Regions from separate parts of the Peribacillus sp. NPDC101480 genome, predicted to be linked through region 2. Evidence: riboswitches for the same ligand, from Rfam matches in the RefSeq annotation. Region 2 holds a riboswitch; each other region holds the start of a gene.
The links. Region 2 has a riboswitch for S-adenosylmethionine ahead of ACQKMF_RS09055 (Na+/H+ antiporter NhaC family protein). Riboswitches for the same ligand answer to the same signal wherever they lie in the genome.

Region 1 (3,280 bases), on a different contig from region 2:
TACTTTTCCCCGCTCCACTGTAACCGATGATACCGAAAATCTCGCCTTTATTTATTTCAACATTCACATTATTTACAGCCTTGATTGTCTCACTGTTTCCTTTTCCTGTTCGGAACAGCTTACTGACTTTCGTCAATGTAATCATTAACCCTCACCTCTTTTATCCAATAAAACCTATGAACTTAGTTGATTTCTCTACATTATTAGTCTGTTTCTCATATCATGTAAAAGTTTACCCAATTAAAACAGAAAAAACCTTTCTGCATGAGCAGAAAGGCAGGTGAAGAAACAGGCCTTCCTCTCATCTTCCAAAGTGATTAAACTTTGTGTGAATTGGCACCTTTCCAAGGAAATCTCCTTGTCGGTTGCCGGGTTTCATCGGGCACATCCCTCCACCTCTCTTGATAAGAGCTAATATATAGAATATTTGTACATCATTAAGTTCTTTAGTATGGAGAAATTTTATCATAGATAAAAAAGGAGCGCAATGTATAATATTTCTAGTACAAGCATATAGAAACTTTACTTAAACCGTTTTGGATGTCAAGGAGACGATATTCGTCGCTTTTTCAATTGCCTGCTCCAAATCTTCTATTAAATCCTCTACATTTTCAATCCCAATCGATAAACGGACTTGGTCGGCACTCACACCCGCTTTCGCAAGACCTGCCTCATTCAATTGTTGATGGGTCGTACTGGCTGGGTGGATGATCAAGCTCTTCGCATCCCCAACATTCGCTACATGGGACCATAATTCCACCGAATTGATAAGTTTTGCCCCAGCTTCTCGATTACCTTGTATCCCAAAAGTCACAACAGATCCAGCTCCCTTTGGCAAATATTTTTCCGCAAGGGCTTTATCGGGATGATCCTCATCACCAGGATGTGAAACCCAAGTCACCGCAGGATGGTTTTTTAAATATTTAATGACAGACTTGGTGTTTGATAGATGCTCTTTCATCCTTACATGCAGCGTTTCAAGTCCAAGCGTAAACTGGAATGCACTTTGGGCACTTAGCGCAGGTCCTAAATCACGGAGTAACTGGACTCGGGCTTTCGTTATGAATGCGGCAGGTCCAACTGCCTCGGCGTATACCAGATTGTCGTAACTTGGGTCAGGCTCTGTGAAGCCAGGGTAATTTGGCGAGTTCCAATCGAATTTCCCTCCATCCACGATGACACCGCCAAGCGTAGTTCCATTTCCCAGAAGCCATTTTGTAGCGGAATGGATGACAATATCCGCTCCAAAATCAATTGGTCTGCATAGATACGGTGTCGCAAAGGTATTATCAATGATTAAAGGTATTCCGGCATCATGGGCGATTTTCGCTACCGCTTCAATATCAAGCACCCTCAAACTTGGATTTCCGATGGTTTCAGCAAAAATGGCTTTAGTTCTTGGCGTAATCGCCCTTTTGAAATTTTCAGGGTCATCTGGAGAAACGAACTTCACTTTAATCCCGTATTTAGGAAGAGTATTTTCAAAAAGGTTATACGTACCGCCATATAATGTAGATGCTGAAACAATCTCATCCCCTGCAGCGGCAATATTCAGGATTGAAAGTGAGATGGCAGCCATTCCGCTTGCTGTTGCCAATCCGCCGATTCCGCCTTCCAATAAGGCCATTCTTTCCTCAAAAACGCTGATCGTGGGATTATGGAGTCGTGAATATATATAGCCATTCTCCTTTAGGCCAAATAAATTCGCTGCATGGTCGGTGTCCTTGAACAAGTATGCATTGCTTTGGTAGATAGGAACTGCACGTGCACCTGTTTCATCAGCTTGCAGACCGCCATGAACACTCAATGTTTCGAAACGCAATTTTTTCCCTGACATATGATTTCACCTTTTTCTATGGATTTAGTTGGAATTATATGATGTCTGGCCTTTTATAAACAAAAAAACCACTTCAATAAGAAGAGGTTTCAAGAATACACCTCATCTACCAGAGCCAACACTCTGCTGGAATTAGCACCGTATATAAAAATTTATACCGGTTGCCGGGCTTCGTCGGGCCAGTCCCTCCGCCACTCTTGATAAGAACTATTAAATTCTGCCGTTACTTAATTCAAAATATAGCATTTTAGTTTAAATCAGTCAATGAATTGTTAGAATATTCTTTGTTTAATTTCATCTAACATTCATATGTCCGCAACAAAGAAACCAACCACGGTTCCGATTGGTTTCTTAGCTGATTTCCTTAAGCAATCCGTACAAATAAGGAACGGATTGAAAGGCATATATTTTTTTGTGCAGCCGTCCTTCTTTGAAAAACAATAAACATGGAACACTTTCGATTTCATATGATTCGGCAATTGCTTGGACATAATTCATATTCATTTTGCCTGCCTTCAATTCCGGGAATAGCTCCAAGGATATCGTCAGCATCTTGGAGGCAACCTGACAAGTGCCGCATAAAGGGGTATATAAATATAAGCAAAAGGTTTCCCCATTTTCAACAGCAAGCTTACACTCTTCTTCTTTCCATTCCTGCATCAATTAGTCGTTCACCCTTTGACTTAAAAATTTCATTTTCACATTCATATTGGCAGATAGAAGCACAGTTGCGATATGATGTTCGGGTGAGCTTTCCACTTCTTTGTACATTTTATTAATATACAGGTGGTTCGCCTCAGGCATTTCCCTTCGGAACTGCTTCCGCAGCTTTTCTCCTGATTCATCTGCGTCAAAAAGGAGATAAACATCACGGTCCATCAATTCATCCACTAATTCATCCAGCTTAGTTAATGATATGGTCCCATTCGTACATCTTATTTCCACATCTTCATTTAAAACGGAGGCAACTTTTCTTCTATCGGAACTGCCTTCTACAATGATCACTTTATCGAATTCGCCCCACTCCATGTCATCACTCCATCTCACGAATTATGTGCGCAACTGCCACGGTACCAAATGAAAAAGAGAGCAGGCCTTTTCAGTCCCCCCTCCCTTTTTTTTAACCGTTGATTAAACTCTCATACTCTTCAGCGCTCATCAAGCTTTCAATATCACTGCTATTAGATGGTTCAAGCACGACCATCCATGCCTTTTCATAAGGAGACTCATTTACATATTCAGGGTTGTCACTTAAATCTTCGTTTACTTCAATAACCTTGCCACTGATAGGTGCATAAAGCTCAGAAACGGTCTTAACGGATTCAACACTTCCAAATGGTTCGTTCGCTTTCAATTCATCGCCGATTTCCGGAAGCTCAACGAATACGATGTCCCCAAGCTCGGACTGTGCGAAAGCTGTAATTCCAATGCGCACTGTTCCAT
Region 2 (3,280 bases):
TACATTATGCTTACATTATGTACGGACGTCATTGATTCAGCATATGCACCTGGGGTGAGTGCTCCATCGCCGTTTGGACTGAATCCGAAATTGGTACGTGCGATTATTAGGCATATCGTATCGAATGAAAAAATCCTCTCCTTTGACATTTCGGAAGTGAATCCTTCGTTGGACGAAAATAATAAAACCGTAACATTGGCAGCACATTTAATAAATGAAGTTTTGCTGCATTTTAAATAATGAATGGATATGGAAGAGGGCAATTCCAATTTGGTCCTTCCAGCTTTCCTCAATGTTATCTCCATGCTCAATTATAAGTGTTGAAACTAAGTCCTTTGGCAGCACCCAGGCTGTCCGTGAATCATTCATGGACAGTCTTTTTTACGCCCCCTTTACACGCGTTAATGATCGGGGCCATTGCTTGACTCCCCGTTATAGGATTAACCATGGCTCTGCAAAGTTCACTACTGATACTTGTGGGTTTTTGGTTTATAATAACAACCATCTAGGGGGGATTTTTTATGAATGAATATAAAGTGACGGTCAGGAATGGCAGTACCTTGATCTTGTCGGAAATCATTAAAGCTGAAGATGAAAGAGAAGTCCTTGGAACTCTTTTGATTTCCAGCGAATTATTTAATCAACCATTTACCGACATCAGGATTTTAGAACGCTGATTTGTGCCTGTCCGTTCGATTTGTTACACTGTAATAAATTCTAATACGGTAGGCGATAGTATGTGTGGACGTTTTACCCTTTTCACTGACATTGAAGAAATAAAAGATCGGTTTGATATTCAGGGATCGTTTGATGGGGAATACCAATTCAGCTACAATATTGCTCCCTCCCAATCCGTTCTCTCCGTCATTAATGACGGGGCAAGGAATCGACTTGGATATCTTCGGTGGGGACTCATTCCTTTCTGGGCAAAAGACGAAAAAGTGGGCTACAAAATGATCAATGCCAGAGCGGAAACCATTGCTGAGAAAGCAAGCTTCAGGAATGCGTATAAGAAGAAGAGATGCTTGATAATCGCTGACTCTTTTTATGAATGGAAGAAGACACCGGAAAGAAAAATACCGATGCGAATAAAACTGAAGAATCATGCTCCATTTGGAATGGCGGGTATCTGGGAATCCTGGAAATCTCCTGAAGGCATCAGCGTCTATTCATGCTCCGTTATAACAACCGTTCCTAATGAGCTAATGACCAGCATTCATGATCGTATGCCTGTCATCCTTAAACCAGAAGATGAAAAAGAATGGTTGAGTCCAACAAATAATGATCCTGCATATCTGCAGCAGTATTTAAAGTCATTCGATTCGGAACAGATGGAAGCCTTTGAGGTATCGACTGATGTGAATTCGACCAAAAATAATTCATCTAACCTAATACAACAAATTTGCTGAGAGGTCATAAGACCTCTTTTTTATATGAATTCCGTCCCGATAAATGAAAAAAAACTGATTAACCGCACATGTCAAGATTTCTTTATAAATAGTAAGGAGTGCATGTAAAATACTTTAAAATTAACCCTTGCGAAAATAGACAAAATGCTGTACTGTTATATTTGCTTTTCAAAACGACTTTCGATGTCACTTTCACAAACTCAGATGGTTTCAGCAAGTTTCCAGTGTGGTACTTTTCTGGAAGGCATCGTAATATTTGATAAATTATATAATGTAATCTTCTTATCAAGAGAGACGGAGGGACTGGCCCGAAGATGTCTCGGCAGCGGACTTAAATGGAGTGCTGTGCCAAATCCAGCAGGCTGATTTTTGCCTGAAAGATAAGGAGGGTGTTTTTTATAAATTAAAAGACCTCTTCTTGTTGTTAAATAGAAGGGGTCTTTTTTATGCCAGTTTTTTTGCTATATCTCCAAGACTGGATAATCAGGTAGGTTCAAATTGGAGTTATTTGCGAAAGCTGTTAATAGAATAAGAGCTGTGACACATGTCACGGGAAAAATAAAAAGAGGTGTACATCATGAGCGCAAACAATAAAGGGAATCCATGGGCATTGATCCCATTTGTCGTATTTTTAATTTTATTTATAGGGTCCGGAATCATCACCAAAGATTTTTATTCATTTCCGGTGATTGTAGCGATTTCAATTGCTTCGGCAGCTGCATTGGCAATGAATCGGAAAGAGACATTAAATCATAAGGTTGATATCTTCTGTAAAGGTGCCGGGGACGCCAATATTATGTTAATGGTTATCATTTTCCTTTTAGCCGGCGCTTTCGCCGAAGTTGCCAATGGCATGGGGGCAGTTGAATCAACAGTGAATCTTGCCTTAGCTGTTTTTCCGCAAAATCTATTAATGGTAGGGATATTCATTATTGCTTGTTTTATTTCTTTATCCATGGGGACAAGCATGGGAACGATTGTTGCACTAGCACCTATTGGGGTCGGAATTAGTGAGCAAACCGATATTTCGCTTGCCTTTTCAATGGCGGCCGTTATTGGCGGTGCGATGTTTGGGGATAACCTTTCCTTCATATCAGATACGACAATCGCTGCGGTTCGAACACAGGGAACGAAAATGAAGGATAAGTTTAAAGTGAATTTTTTCATCGTTTTACCTGCGGCCATCATCACATGTGCAATCCTTGGAATTTTAACAATGGGTGAACAAGCTGACATCTCCCAACATTCTTATAATTGGGTGAAGATTCTTCCATATCTTTGCGTATTGATCACTGCATTGGCAGGAGTCAATGTGTTCCTGGTCCTTTCCATCGGAATCGTATTTGCCGGAATTATCGGCTTGGCTGATGGAAGTTATAAACCGTTGGGTGTCATTCAAAAAGTTGGAGAAGGAATGGCGGGAATGTATGAAATCTCCTTCCTTGCCATTTTAATTGCAGGTATGGTAGCTGTTATCAAACATAATGGTGGCATCGATTATCTACTCCACCTAGTGACCCGAAATAGCAAATCAAAAAAAGGGGCGGAATTCAGTATTGCAGGGCTTGTTGGTTTGACAAACCTTTCAACGGCAAATAACACGATTTCGATTATCATTGCCGGGCCACTTGCCAAAAATATCGCTGAAAAGTATGGGATTGATCCGCGTAAATCAGCGAGCTTGCTTGACATATTTGCATGTTGTATCCAAGGGTTGATACCATATGGAGCACAACTGCTTGTTGCAGCAGGGGTAGCAAAGATTTCTCCGGTAAGCATCTTGCAGTATTCATATTACCCAATACTAATTGGATTTTGTGGCTTCCTTGCCATCTTGATTGGTTTTCCACGGTTTCAGCCGGGAAATGATG
Region 3 (3,280 bases), on a different contig from region 2:
GCAAATATGACCGTTTTATTTTCCTTCAGAGTAGATGTCCAGAGTGTAAGATTTGACTTATATTTTTCAGACTATTACGATAAATGCATACTGTACGAAATGCTTTACGAAGATTTTATCTGGCAATCATGTAATATTGGAGGGGTATATTAAATGAGCGATATCGTAATTTTATCAGGAAGTCCGGCTATTCCGTCCAGAACGGACATTTCACTAAAACATATTCAATCATTAGTCGAAAACGAAGGATTTACTACAGCTTATTTCTCAATCACGGATTTCTCAGCAGATGATTTATTCAAAGGCAAATATAATAGCGAAGATATCTTAAAGCTTTCAGAGAAAATTCAAGCAGCTAGAGGTGTCATTATTGGTTCACCGGTTTATAAGGCTTCTTATACAGGTGTATTGAAGGCCTTGATTGATTTGCTGCCAGAAGGTGCTTTTAAGGGTAAGCCAGTACTGCCAATCATGATTGGCGGAAGTAACAGGCATCTATTGGCGATTGACTATGCACTTAAACCATTAATTTCAATATTAAAAGGCGAGCCGCTGCAGGGCATTTATTTTGTTGATAAGGAAATAGATAAACAGAATTCAGAAAAACCGATAAATGATTTGCATTTAATTGATCGGGTCCAGAGTCAAGTTCAAGAATTTGTAGAAGCGATACAGTTAAGAAATTAATGAATTCGAGTAATCCCTTCGTTTAAAAGGACTGGAATTCGAGAAATTATTTTTTCGGATAGATGACAGGCGCCAATTATAGGCTTGTTAATGAAAATAGACTCATTTTTTTGGAGGCTTTATCTAAAAAGACGAGTCTATTTTCATATTTACATGAACATAAAATCATAATCGGAATAGTGTGTATAAAAATAACAGTTCATCCATAATATTAAACCAAGTTATTTTATAAGAAAACTCCATTGACAAGGATTAAATATATGTTAATATTTAAAATAATAAAACTTATCCAGAGCGACGGAGGGAATTGGCCCTTTGAAGTCCAGCAACCTGCATGGTCGATGCAAGGTGCTACCTCCAACAAAATGTTGATCATTTTGGAAGATAAGGTAAAGATATTTACCTTGGGATCTTTCCATCATGGAAAGATTTTTGCTTTTTGGAAAGTTGTAGGCAAACCATAACAATGTAAGGTTGTTTGGAATTATATAAATCTAAGAAATTCATTTGATCAGCGGTGAAAATAAGAAATTCGCGGATTTTCTTAAAGGAGGAACAGGCTTGGATAAAGAGAATCAGCTTGAAGAAATATTTGAACGACTTCAAGAAATGCTTAATTCTATGAAATATGGGTCCATTACACTTATTGTCCAGGATGGTAAAATCATTCAAATGGAAAGAAATGAAAAATTAAGAATTAAATAAGGTATCTGCTGACTAGAAAAACTAGAGGCGGGTTTAACTGATATAAAGAGAGTATTGGTTAGATTCGTCTCTTTTTTCCTAGAGTCAAATAAACTGGAGAAGATTACAACGGGTATTGATCAACAGTTACTCTAACCTGATACAGCAAGTTTTAGAGGGGGCTACAAAGTTGGCTGCATTAATAAACTATGAAAATTTCAACACTGGGGATTTCCCTGTATTTCCCGAAGACAGTGAGACAAAAGGTGCTTTGGAAGTTCTGCAATGGGCGAATGACCATTATGGAAACGAACTGATTTATGCTTGCAGTTTTGGCATTGAAGGCATCGTGCTTACGGATTTATTGGCGAAGGTCAATCCTTCTGCCAAAATAGTTTTCCTTGATACAGATGTTCATTTTGAGGAAACTTATCAATTGATCGAGCAAGTGAAAAAGCGATATCCAAAGCTTTCGATAGAAATGAAGAAACCTGCCTTGACGCTTGAGGAACAAGCAGCGGAATATGGGGATGAATTATGGGTTAGAGATTCAAATAAGTGCTGTAACATCCGTAAAATCATTCCGCTTACCGATGTGCTTTCAACGGCAACAGCATGGCTTTCGGGACTGCGGAGGGAGCAATCCGAGACAAGGGCTTCGACCGAGTATATCAATAAGGATAATAAGTTCAAGTCAGTTAAAATATGTCCACTCATACATTGGACATGGAAAGATGTTTGGCGCTATGCCCATAAAAACGGACTTCCATATAATATCCTGCATGATAATGGATATCCGAGCATTGGATGTAAAACATGTACAGCACCAGCCTTCAATGCAGATGATTTACGCTCTGGCCGTTGGCAAGGAGCTCAAAAAACGGAATGCGGATTGCATTTATCTTAAATAAATAGAAACCATAGGGGGAAATTAGCATGACAATCAGTTTACCGCACGGAGGAACACTAATCGATCTTTGGGAACCAAATTATGATATTAGTAAAATAACAAAGTCGATCGAAATCGATGAAATTGCTTTAAGTGATCTTGAATTGATAGGCACTGGTGCCTACAGTCCAATTAAAGGATTCTTTACAAAAAGTGACTATGAGACAGTGGTCAAGGATATGAGGCTTAGCAGCGGTCATGTATGGAGCATCCCGATTACGCTGCCTTTGACCGAAGAAACTGCCGAAACCCTTACTATAGGTGAAGAAGTAACGTTGACTCATGAAGGTGAAACATACGGGGTTCTCTCCGTTTCCGATATATACACACCAGATAAGCAATTGGAAGCGACATTAGTTTATCAAACGGATGATGAGAAGCATCCAGGAGTGAAAAATTTATATAACCGCGGTGATGTATATGCCGGCGGGGAAATAAAGTTGATCAAGAGAATAGAGCGTCCGCAGTTTCAAGCTAATTATTTGGACCCGGTCGAGACAAGGAAAGCTTTTGCTGAAAAGGGCTGGGAAACGGTTGTCGGCTTCCAAACCAGGAACCCTGTTCACCGTGCACATGAATACATTCAAAAGACAGCATTGGAGATTGTCGACGGCTTATTCTTAAATCCTCTCGTAGGTGCCACTAAATCAGATGACATTCCGGCAGATGTAAGAATGGAAAGCTATAAAGTGCTGCTTGAAAAATATTATCCTAAGGATCGCGTCTCCCTTGCAGTTTTCCCTGCTGCCATGCGTTATGCAGGACCTAGAGAAGCCATTTTCCATGCCATGGTCCGTAAAAATTATGGTTGCACCCATTTTATCGTCGGACGTGATCATGCGGGTGTGGGCGATTATTATGGCACATATGATGCTCAAAAAATCTTTGGGAATTTCAACGCAGATGAGTTAGGGATCACGCTATTATTCTTTGAACATAGTTTTTATTGTAAAGAATGTG

Region 1: another riboswitch for S-adenosylmethionine. It lies ahead of ACQKMF_RS13405 (O-acetylhomoserine aminocarboxypropyltransferase/cysteine synthase family protein); the one in region 2 lies ahead of ACQKMF_RS09055 (Na+/H+ antiporter NhaC family protein).
Region 3: another riboswitch for S-adenosylmethionine. It lies ahead of ACQKMF_RS17870 (YezD family protein); the one in region 2 lies ahead of ACQKMF_RS09055 (Na+/H+ antiporter NhaC family protein).

Annotation. Positions count from the first base shown of each region.
Region 1 is NZ_JBNNSB010000003.1:442,780-446,059, reverse strand. It holds gene ACQKMF_RS13410 (methionine ABC transporter ATP-binding protein) at 1-145, opposite strand, end outside; SAM riboswitch class I at 299-411, opposite strand; gene ACQKMF_RS13405 (O-acetylhomoserine aminocarboxypropyltransferase/cysteine synthase family protein) at 527-1,837, opposite strand; SAM riboswitch class I at 1,937-2,044, opposite strand; gene ACQKMF_RS13400 (thioredoxin family protein) at 2,189-2,497, opposite strand; gene ACQKMF_RS13395 (toprim domain-containing protein) at 2,501-2,866, opposite strand; gene gcvH (glycine cleavage system protein GcvH) at 2,958-3,280, opposite strand, start outside.
Region 2 is NZ_JBNNSB010000002.1:299,758-303,037, reverse strand. It holds gene hutG (formimidoylglutamase) at 1-240, shown strand, start outside; gene ACQKMF_RS09065 (hypothetical protein) at 522-677, shown strand; gene ACQKMF_RS09060 (SOS response-associated peptidase) at 738-1,409, shown strand; SAM riboswitch class I at 1,689-1,796, shown strand; gene ACQKMF_RS09055 (Na+/H+ antiporter NhaC family protein) at 1,987-3,280, shown strand, end outside.
Region 3 is NZ_JBNNSB010000005.1:152,405-155,684, reverse strand. It holds gene ssuE (NADPH-dependent FMN reductase) at 154-687, shown strand; SAM riboswitch class I at 970-1,078, shown strand; gene ACQKMF_RS17870 (YezD family protein) at 1,249-1,392, shown strand; gene ACQKMF_RS17865 (phosphoadenylyl-sulfate reductase) at 1,574-2,278, shown strand; gene sat (sulfate adenylyltransferase) at 2,308-3,280, shown strand, end outside.